DNA from 3 places in the Pseudomonas sp. S1_G07 genome. Region 3 is predicted to be linked to each of the others. Evidence: predicted binding sites of a transcription regulator. Region 3 holds the regulator's gene; each other region holds the start of a gene.

Region 1 (3,278 bases), 620 kb from region 3:
AAAAAGACCTCCCGAAGGAGGCCTTTTTCATCACGCTACGTCAAGCAGCGCTACCGGATCAGCAGCTGTAGTACAGCTCGTATTCCAGTGGGTGTACGAAGGTGCGAACCTTGATTTCTTCTTCGCTTTTCAGCTCGATGTAGGCATCGATGAAGTCGTCGCTGAATACGCCGCCTTTGGTCAGGAACGCGCGGCCCTTGTCCAGTTCTTCCAGGGCTTCTTTCAGGCTGCCGCACACTTGTGGGATCTCTTTGGCCTCTTCAGGCGGCAGGTCGTACAAGTTTTTGTCGGCGGCATCGCCAGGGTGGATCTTGTTCTGGATACCGTCCAGGCCGGCCATGACCAGGGCAGCGAAGGCCAGGTATGGGTTGGCTGCTGGATCCGGGAAGCGCGCTTCGATACGGCGGGCGCGTGGGCTGGACACGTAAGGAATGCGGATCGACGCGGAACGGTTACGAGCCGAGTAGGCCAGCATCACCGGTGCTTCGAAGCCTGGGACCAGACGCTTGTAGGAGTTGGTCGACGGGTTGGTGAAGCCGTTCAGGGCCTTACCGTGCTTGATGATACCGCCGATGAAGTACAGGGCAGTGTCGGACAGGCCGGCATAACCTTCGCCGGCGAAGGTGTTCTTGCCTTCTTTAGCGATGGACAGGTGAACGTGCATACCCGAGCCGTTATCGCCGTACAGCGGCTTAGGCATGAAGGTAGCGGTACGGCCGTAGGCATCAGCCACGTTGTGTACGCAGTACTTCAGGGTTTGTACTTCGTCAGCCTTGGCGACCAGGGTGTTGAACTTCACGCCGATTTCGTTCTGGCCGGCAGTCGCCACTTCGTGGTGGTGAACTTCGATGACCAGGCCCATCTCTTCCATGGCGTTGCACATGGAGGTACGGATTTCGTGGTCGTGGTCGAACGGCGGAACTGGGAAGTAGCCACCTTTGACGCCTGGACGGTGGCCTTTGTTGCCGCCTTCCACGTCCTGGTCGGACATCCACGAACCTTGTTCGGAGAAGATTTTGAACATGGAACCGGAGATGTCGGACTTGAACTTGACCGAATCAAAGATGAAGAATTCTGGCTCCGGGCCTACGAATACGGTGTCGCCGATACCGGTGGACTTCAGGTATTCCTCGGCACGCTTGGCGATCGCACGTGGGTCGCGGTCGTAGCCTTGCATGGTCGAAGGCTCGATCACGTCGCAGACGATGATCAGGGTTGGGTCTTCGGTGAACGGGTCGAGGACGGCAGTGCTGTCGTCCGGCATCAGGATCATGTCGGAGGCTTCGATGCCTTTCCAGCCAGCGATGGAGGAGCCGTCGAACATTTTGCCTTCTTCGAAGAAAGCATCATCCAGCGCGTCGCGAGCCGGCATGGTCACGTGGTGCTGAGTGCCTTTGGTGTCCGTGAAGCGCAGATCAATCCATTTAACGTCATGATCTTTGATGAGTTGAACCGACTTCGACATAGTGTCCTCCGGGTGGCTTCGGGCTGGGTAGTGGAGTTAGCCCTTAGAATGTGGGTGATGCCGGCGCGGATAGTCCGCCATGGCAACCTGCCTCACAAGAGAGCAAATTGCATGCCAGTGCGCCAACATGGGTTTTTTGCTCCAAAAGCGCCCCTATAAAGGTGCATTACGACAAAAGCCTTAAATTCGCGCACTGCAAAGTGGCGCGCTCAATCGAAAATGCACTGATTTAGTGCGGCGTAAGTGCTGTGCATATTAACTGGTTAAACCTTGAGCGATTTCCGCTATAATCCGCGCCCCCCTTTTTCGGCAGGCCCTGCGCGCGCTGTTTCCATGAAATTAATCGTTAAAGTCTTCCCCGAGATCACCATCAAGAGCCGACCGGTACGGATGCGTTTCATCCGTCAGTTGGCCAAGAACATCCGTACCGTGCTCCGTGACCTGGACCCGGCTGTGGTGGTGAACGGCGTGTGGGACAATCTCGAGCTGGAAACCCGCCTGACCGACGCCAAAGCCTTGAAGGACATGACCGAGCGCCTGAGCTGCATGCCGGGCATCGCGCATTTCCTGCAGGTCGACGAGTACCCGCTGGGCGACTTCGACGACATCACTGAAAAATGCAAACGGCACTTCGGCGACAGCCTTGAAGGCAAGATTTTTTCGGTGCGTTGCAAGCGTGCCGGCAAGCACCCGTTCAGCTCGATGGATGTCGAGAAATACGTCGGCAGCAAGCTGCGCCGTGAGTGCGGTGCCGCTGGAATTTCCCTGAAAGCGCCGCAAATTGAAGTGCGCATGGAAATACGCGACCAACGGTTGTTTGTGATCCACAGCCAGCACAACAGTATCGGCGGTTACCCGTTGGGCGCCCTGGAACAGACCCTGGTGCTGATGTCCGGCGGTTTCGATTCCACGGTGGCGGCCTACCAGATCATGCGCCGTGGCCTGATGAGCCACTTCTGCTTCTTTAACCTGGGCGGGCGTGCCCATGAATTGGGCGTGATGGAAGTCGCGCACTTTATCTGGAAGAAGTACGGCAGCTCCCAACGCGTGCTATTTGTAAGCGTGCCGTTCGAGGAAGTGCTGGGCGAAATTCTCGGTAAAGTCGATAACAGTCATATGGGCGTAGTATTGAAGCGTATGATGTTGCGCGCCGCCTCCCGAATCGCCGACCAGTTGCAGATCGACGCCCTGGTGACCGGTGAAGCGATTTCCCAGGTTTCCAGCCAGACGCTGCCGAACCTGTCGCTGATCGACTGCGTGACCGAAAAGCTGGTGTTGCGCCCGCTGATCGCCAGCCACAAGCAGGACATCATCGATCTGGCAGAAGAAATCGGTACCGCCGATTTTGCCAAGCATATGCCGGAATATTGCGGGGTCATCTCGGTGAACCCCAAGACCCACGCCAAGCGCAACCGCGTGGAGTACGAAGAACAACAGTTTGACATGGCGATTCTGGAGCGTGCGCTCGAGAACGCCAAGCTGGTCCCGATCGATCGAGTTATCGACGAGTTGGGCCAGGATGTGCAGATCGAAGAAGTCAGCGAAGCCCTGGCCGGCCAGATCGTCATCGACATCCGTCACCCGGATGCCGCTGAAGATGAGCCGCTGGAAATCGCCGGCATCGACGTACAAACGCTGCCGTTTTATGCATTGAACGCGCGTTTCAAGGAACTGGATAACAGCCGTCAGTACCTGCTGTATTGCGACAAAGGCGTGATGAGTCGCCTGCATGCCCACCATTTGCTCAGTGAGGGGCATGCCAATGTGCGCGTTTATCGACCGAGCTAAGAGCCCGGGGCTGTTTGCCTGTGGC
Region 2 (3,278 bases), 1.2 Mb from region 3:
GCCGCCAGCCCGATGATCAGTGCGCCCATCGGGCCCACGGTGCCAGCAGCCGGCGTGATTGCTACCAGGCCAGCCACCACACCCGAGGCGATGCCCAGTGCGCTTGGCTTACCGTGGGTGATCCACTCGGCGAACATCCAACCCAGCGCTGCAGCAGCCGTTGCGATCTGGGTCACCAGCATCGCCATGCCGGCAGTGCCGTTGGCCGCAACAGCGGAGCCGGCGTTGAAGCCGAACCAGCCGATCCACAGCATTGCCGCGCCAATCAGGGTGTAGCCCAGGTTATGCGGGGCCATCGGGGTAGTCGGGAAACCTTTACGCTTGCCGAGCACGATGCACGCCACCAGGCCCGCCACACCGGCGTTAATGTGCACCACCGTGCCGCCAGCGAAGTCCAGCACGCCCCAGTCCCACATCAGACCGCCGTTGCCGCTCCAGACCATGTGCGCGATCGGCGCGTAGACCAGGGTGAACCAGATGCCCATGAAGATCAGCATCGCGGAAAATTTCATGCGCTCAGCGAACGCACCGACGATCAGCGCCGGGGTGATGATGGCGAACGTCATCTGGAAAGTGATGAACACCGCTTCCGGGAACAGCGCCGCAGGCCCGGTGATGCTGGCCGGGGTGACACCCGCCAGGAACGCCTTGCCCATGCCGCCGAAGAAGGAGTTGAAGTTGACCACGCCCTGTTCCATACCAGTGGTATCGAAGGCGATGCTGTAACCGTAGATGACCCACAGGATGCTGATCAAGCCAGTGATGGCGAAACACTGCATCATCACCGACAGAATATTCTTGGAGCGGACCATGCCGCCGTAGAACAGCGCCAGGCCAGGGATGGTCATGAACAGCACCAGTGCGGTGGCGGTCAGCATCCAGGCGGTGTCGCCGGAGTTGAGGACTGGAGCAGCCACTTCGTCTGCCGCCATGGCCAGGCTTGGCATTACGATGGACAACAGGGCTCCGAGCCCTGCGAGTTTACGCAGAGTCATATTGTTTTCTCCTGGGGCGTTGGGGTTTGGCGGCTTAGATTGCGTCGGTATCGGTTTCGCCGGTACGGATGCGAATAGCCTGTTCCAGATTGACCACGAAGATCTTGCCGTCACCGATCTTGCCGGTGTTGGCGGCCTTGGTTATCGCCTCGATAACCCGGTCAAGATCCTTGTCGTCAATGGCGACATCAATCTTCACCTTCGGCAGGAAATCGACCACGTATTCCGCGCCGCGATACAGCTCGGTGTGACCCTTCTGCCGACCGAAGCCTTTGACCTCAGTAACGGTAATGCCCTGCACGCCGATCTCGGACAACGACTCGCGTACATCGTCCAACTTGAACGGCTTGATGATGGCAGTGACTAGCTTCATGAAAACTCTCTCCCGAATTGGTGGACTTGCCCCAGGAAAACAAACCCGTCTCAAGTCTAAGCGCAGTGCCTGGCTTTGTAACGCATCGTCGCAAGAGCAGTTGCCATTGCGACGCCAGCTAACCACTGGTGACGAAACCTGTACCCCTGATCCGTCGGCGCACTGCATTCGTCACGGCGACTGCATCAGTGCATGGGTCATGATCGTCTAAGCAGAAACCTTGCCAGCTCCGTAAAAATCACTGAAATCAGTCCTTTGCCCACTTGTGCCCACCGGCGGGGCTTTCTGGCGGCCTCAATGCGCACGAAAACAGTGCGCAACCGCCCGCCCCCATGCGCGAAAAGCGTGCGTGCCAGGTCGTGGAAAAGACTATAGACGCTGCGTGATACACTGCCCGCCAACAGTTTTCCGGAATATTTCCCATGCTCGCGCCCAAAGACCTCCTCGACGCCCTGAGCGGCCATGCCTCTCGCCTGTTCAGCGGTGATACCCCGTTGCCTCGCAATGAAATCGAAAGCCAGTTCAAGGCCTTGCTGCAGAGTGGCTTCAGCAAGCTCGACCTGGTGAGCCGGGAAGAATTCGATAGCCAGATGGTCGTGCTCGCCCGCACACGTGCGCGGTTGGAGAGCCTGGAGGCGAAAGTGGCGGAGTTGGAAGCGCGTTTGAATCCGACGGCAGAGTCGTCCGGCACAACGCGATGAAATGTGTGCTGGCTTGCCTGCGATGGGATCAACTGGGTCCAACTGACATACCGAGTCGCTTGGATCGCAGGCAAGCCAGTGCCCACATCGGCGTTGCATTGCACCTCGGATACGTTCTGTAAAACCTCCACCGCATGACGCTCACCCACCTCGTCTACCCTTGAAAAACCGCAGGAAGCGGCCTCCCACTTCAAGGAACGAGCATGTCCCTCGCCATCGTCCACAGCCGCGCCCAGGTCGGCGTCGAAGCCCCCGCCGTCACCGTCGAAGTGCATATGGCCAATGGGTTGCCGTCCCTGACGTTAGTGGGTCTGCCCGAAACAGCGCTTAGCTAGCGAATTAATAAATTAGGGTTCAAAACTCCTTATCCACATGAATCCAAGCACTCGGGCCTTTCTGGAAATTTTCCTCTCCTCCAAAGGCCCAGAGAATCCCCAGACCCCGCGAGCACCAGGAGCACAGGCAGCACGCCGAGCACATACAGCACAGCGAGCACGGAGCCAGCGGTAACGCCATGAAAAGTAAAGCAACGCATGTAAATTAATTTGCAACTAGAATCCTAGTGAGTTTTAACGAATACAAGCTGAAAACTGAGTTTGTCGATTAACGTTATCGGCAATGTTCACTCGAAAATTATAAGTCTTTGATAATTAAAGCTTTTTAATTGAATCTACAACCAGGTGAGCTGGTAATCGAAACCGGCGAAAGCCAAACCATTCTGCCCTGATCAAAACGAGGTGACCTATGACGACTGACTCCAAATTGCCACCCCTTCCAACGCCAGCTCTTGCTGCTGCCCCTCAAGGTATACCTGTGCCTCCCACTGCGCCCGTAACAGCGTCGGGAGTAGCACCAGACTTCCTTGCAAATCTAGCCGCGCTTAATGCGACTCAAAAAAAGAAGCGCAAAAGTAAGGCTCATGTAAATTCAATGAAAATGCGAGCTGAACTTTGGCCTGAACTAGATGCTAGCTTGCTTTGGGACAGAAACCTTAATGACGGATACTCAACTATCCCAAGGACACTCTCTATCATCACAAACATAATCGACGATCTTTCAAAAAAGATTACAGGAAAATCTGTTCCCGCAGGAAAGACCTACTTTGGACTTTGGTGCAGAGTCTGGGATGAAAACATGCTAACAATTGAGAACGAAACAATTTATGCCATTGAAGCTGGGTATACCGGCGAGCGGAACGTAACAACCTGG
Region 3 (3,278 bases):
CGTCGACCCCATTTCGGTCGGCGACATCAAGCAGATCATCCATCATCTCAAGGCCAAGGGTATTGGTGTGTTGATCACCGACCACAACGTACGTGAGACCCTCGATATCTGCGAAACAGCCTATATCGTCAACGATGGCCAACTGATCGCCGAAGGCGACTCTGCCACCATCCTGGCCAACGAACTGGTCAAGGAAGTGTACCTGGGTCACGAGTTCCGCCTGTAAACCTGCCAGTGCAAACACGGTGGTGGCAGGTCGTTTGCCCGAAGCGCGGGAGTCAATGAAAACCTTCGGATTTTTATTGTTACTGCGCTCTAGGCAAAACCTTCGATATCAGGCATATAATTTGCTTATGTTTGGCGCTCACGCGCCCTGTCGTGGATGGCGCATTGCGCCGGCGAATAAGGTGTTAAGCCCCTGCCATGAAACCATCGCTAGTCCTGAGAATGGGCCAGCAGCTGACGATGACACCGCAGCTGCAACAGGCCATCCGCCTGCTCCAATTGTCGACCCTGGACCTGCAACAGGAAATCCAGGAGGCCCTGGAGTCCAATCCGATGCTCGAACGCCAGGAAGAAGGCGACGACTTCGATAATGCAGACCCCCTGGCCGACAACATCGAGCAAAAACCCAATTCCGACGTGCAGGAACCCTCCTACCAGGAAACCGCCCCTACGGTGGATAACCTCGAGGAAGGCGATTGGAACGAACGCATCCCCAACGAGCTGCCGGTGGATACCGCCTGGGAGGACGTCTACCAGACCAGCGCCAGCAGCCTGCCCAGCAATGATGATGACGAGTGGGATTTCACGACCCGCACTTCCGCAGGCGAAAGCCTGCAGAGCCATCTGTTGTGGCAACTGAATCTTGCGCCGATGTCGGATACCGATCGGCTGATCGCCGTCACCCTGATCGACTGCATCAATAACCAGGGCTATCTGGACGAGACACTCGACGAGATCCTTGAGGCCTTCGACCCGGAACTGGACATCGAGCTGGACGAAATCGAAGCCGTCCTGCACCGCATCCAACAATTCGAGCCGGCCGGTATCGGCGCGCGCACTCTTGGCGAGTGCCTCTTGCTGCAACTGCGTCAGTTACCGGCCAAGACCCCTTGGCTCGCCGAAGCACAGCGCCTGGTCACCGATTACATCGACCTGCTGGGCAGCCGTGACTACAGTCAACTGATGCGCCGCATGAAGCTCAAGGAAGACGAGTTGCGCCAGGTGATCGAGCTGGTGCAGAGCCTCAACCCGCGCCCGGGCTCGCAAATCGAGTCCAGTGAAGCTGAATACGTGGTCCCTGACGTGATCGTACGCAAGGATAACGAGCGCTGGCTCGTGGAGCTGAACCAGGAGTCAGTGCCACGCCTGCGGGTCAACCCGCAATACGCAGGTTTTGTACGTCGCGCCGATACCAGCGCCGACAACACCTTCATGCGCAACCAGTTGCAGGAGGCCCGCTGGTTCATCAAGAGCCTGCAGAGTCGCAACGAAACCCTGATGAAAGTCGCCACCCAGATCGTCGAGCACCAGCGCGGCTTCCTGGAGTACGGTGACGAAGCGATGAAGCCTTTGGTCCTGCATGACATCGCCGAGGCGGTTGGCATGCATGAATCGACGATTTCCCGGGTAACCACGCAAAAATTCATGCATACCCCACGGGGTATATATGAGCTGAAATACTTTTTCTCCAGCCATGTCAGCACCTCCGAAGGCGGCGAATGCTCGTCCACGGCGATCCGCGCGATCATCAAAAAACTGGTTGCCGCGGAAAATCAGAAAAAGCCGTTGAGTGACAGCAAGATCGCTGGTTTACTGGAGGCACAAGGCATTCAGGTCGCCCGTCGAACCGTCGCCAAGTACCGCGAATCCCTCGGGATCGCGCCTTCCAGCGAGCGTAAGCGTTTGATGTGACGGGCGGGCCACAGCGTTCCAGTGGCGGGTATTCCTACCCGCCGCTTTATGCACTGGCAACGAAGGAGAAGCTGTATGCAAGTCAACATCAGTGGACACCAACTGGAAGTCACCAAGCCCCTGCGCGAGTACACCGAGAGCAAGCTGAACAAGCTTGCGGGGCATTTTGACAAGATCACCAACGTGCAGGTCATCATGGAGGTCGATAAGCTCAAGCAGAAAATCGAAGCCACCCTGCACGTACCGAATGCCAAGCTCGTCGCCAATGCGGAACATGAAGATATGTACGCGGCGATTGATTCGCTCTACGACAAGCTCGATCGTCAACTCATAAAGCATAAGGAAAAGAATCTGCACCTGATGCAAGGTACAGGTCGTTAACTCCCCCCCATGATCCGACTTGAAACCATCCTGACCCCCGGCCGTTCACTCGTGAACGTGCCGGGCGGCAGCAAGAAGAAAGCCCTCGAAGAAATTGCCAAGCTGATCCACCGCGAAGTGCCGGATCTGGAGATGCAAGATGTCTTCGAGGCACTGGTTGCCCGTGAAAAACTCGGCTCCACCGGTTTTGGCAATGGCATCGCTATTCCTCACTGTCGCCTCAAAGGCTGTGATACGCCCGTCAGCGCCCTCCTGCATCTGGAAGCCTCCATCGATTTCGACGCCATCGACGGCGCCCCGGTCGACCTGCTGTTTGTTCTGCTGGTGCCAGAGGCCGCCACCGATGCACACCTGGAACTGCTCCGGCAGATCGCCAGCATGCTCGACCGCGAGGACGTACGCGACAAGCTGCGCAGTGCCAACAGCAACGAGGCCCTGTACCAAGTTGTCCTGGATGAACAAAACAGGCAGTAATCATGCGTTTGATCATCGTCAGCGGCCGTTCAGGCTCGGGTAAAAGTACCGCCCTCAATGTTCTCGAGGACAGCGGCTTCTATTGCATCGACAATCTGCCGGCCGGCTTGCTGCCGGAGTTGGCGGAGCGTGCGCTGATCCATACCGAACTGGCGCAACCCCTGGTCGCCGTTTCGATTGACGCCCGCAACCTGCCCAGCCACCTCACGCGGTTCCCGGAATTGCTCGAAGAGGTGCGCGCCAAGCACATTCATTGCGACGTGCTGTATCTGGATGCCGACGAGGAGACGCTGCTCAAGCGCTTCTCCGAGACCCGTCGTCGCCACCCCCTCAGCAGCCCCCACCGCTCCCTGGCGGAAGCCATCGAGGACGAAACCAAGCTGCTGGGACCGATCATTGACCTCGCCGACCTCAAGATCAACACCACCAGCCTCAACCTGTATCAGCTGCGCGATGCGATCAAGCTGCGCCTGCTGAACCAGCCGGAGCCGGGTACGGCGTTTCTC

What was found. The regulator sigma-54, encoded in region 3, starts transcription at its own class of promoters, with help from an activator protein. The targets are predictions, from matches to a motif close to ANTGGCATNNANNTTGCTNT.
Region 1: a site for sigma-54 is predicted at 1,565-1,584, ahead of glnA (glutamate--ammonia ligase). Genes of this name have one in related genera too.
Region 2: a site for sigma-54 is predicted at 1,577-1,596, ahead of glnK (P-II family nitrogen regulator). Genes of this name have one in related genera too.

The regions. Positions count from the first base shown of each region.
Region 1 is NZ_CP162778.1:1,425,801-1,429,078, forward strand. It holds gene glnA (glutamate--ammonia ligase) at 59-1,465, opposite strand; gene thiI (tRNA uracil 4-sulfurtransferase ThiI) at 1,799-3,253, shown strand.
Region 2 is NZ_CP162778.1:792,434-795,711, forward strand. It holds gene AB4O05_RS03780 (ammonium transporter) at 1-995, opposite strand, end outside; gene glnK (P-II family nitrogen regulator) at 1,030-1,368, opposite strand; gene AB4O05_RS03790 (accessory factor UbiK family protein) at 1,791-2,069, shown strand; partial or broken gene AB4O05_RS03795 (hypothetical protein) at 2,273-2,398, shown strand; gene AB4O05_RS03800 (hypothetical protein) at 2,814-3,278, shown strand, end outside.
Region 3 is NZ_CP162778.1:2,040,969-2,044,246, reverse strand. It holds gene lptB (LPS export ABC transporter ATP-binding protein) at 1-226, shown strand, start outside; gene AB4O05_RS09330 (RNA polymerase factor sigma-54) at 424-1,917, shown strand; gene hpf (ribosome hibernation-promoting factor, HPF/YfiA family) at 1,993-2,298, shown strand; gene ptsN (PTS IIA-like nitrogen regulatory protein PtsN) at 2,308-2,772, shown strand; gene rapZ (RNase adapter RapZ) at 2,775-3,278, shown strand, end outside.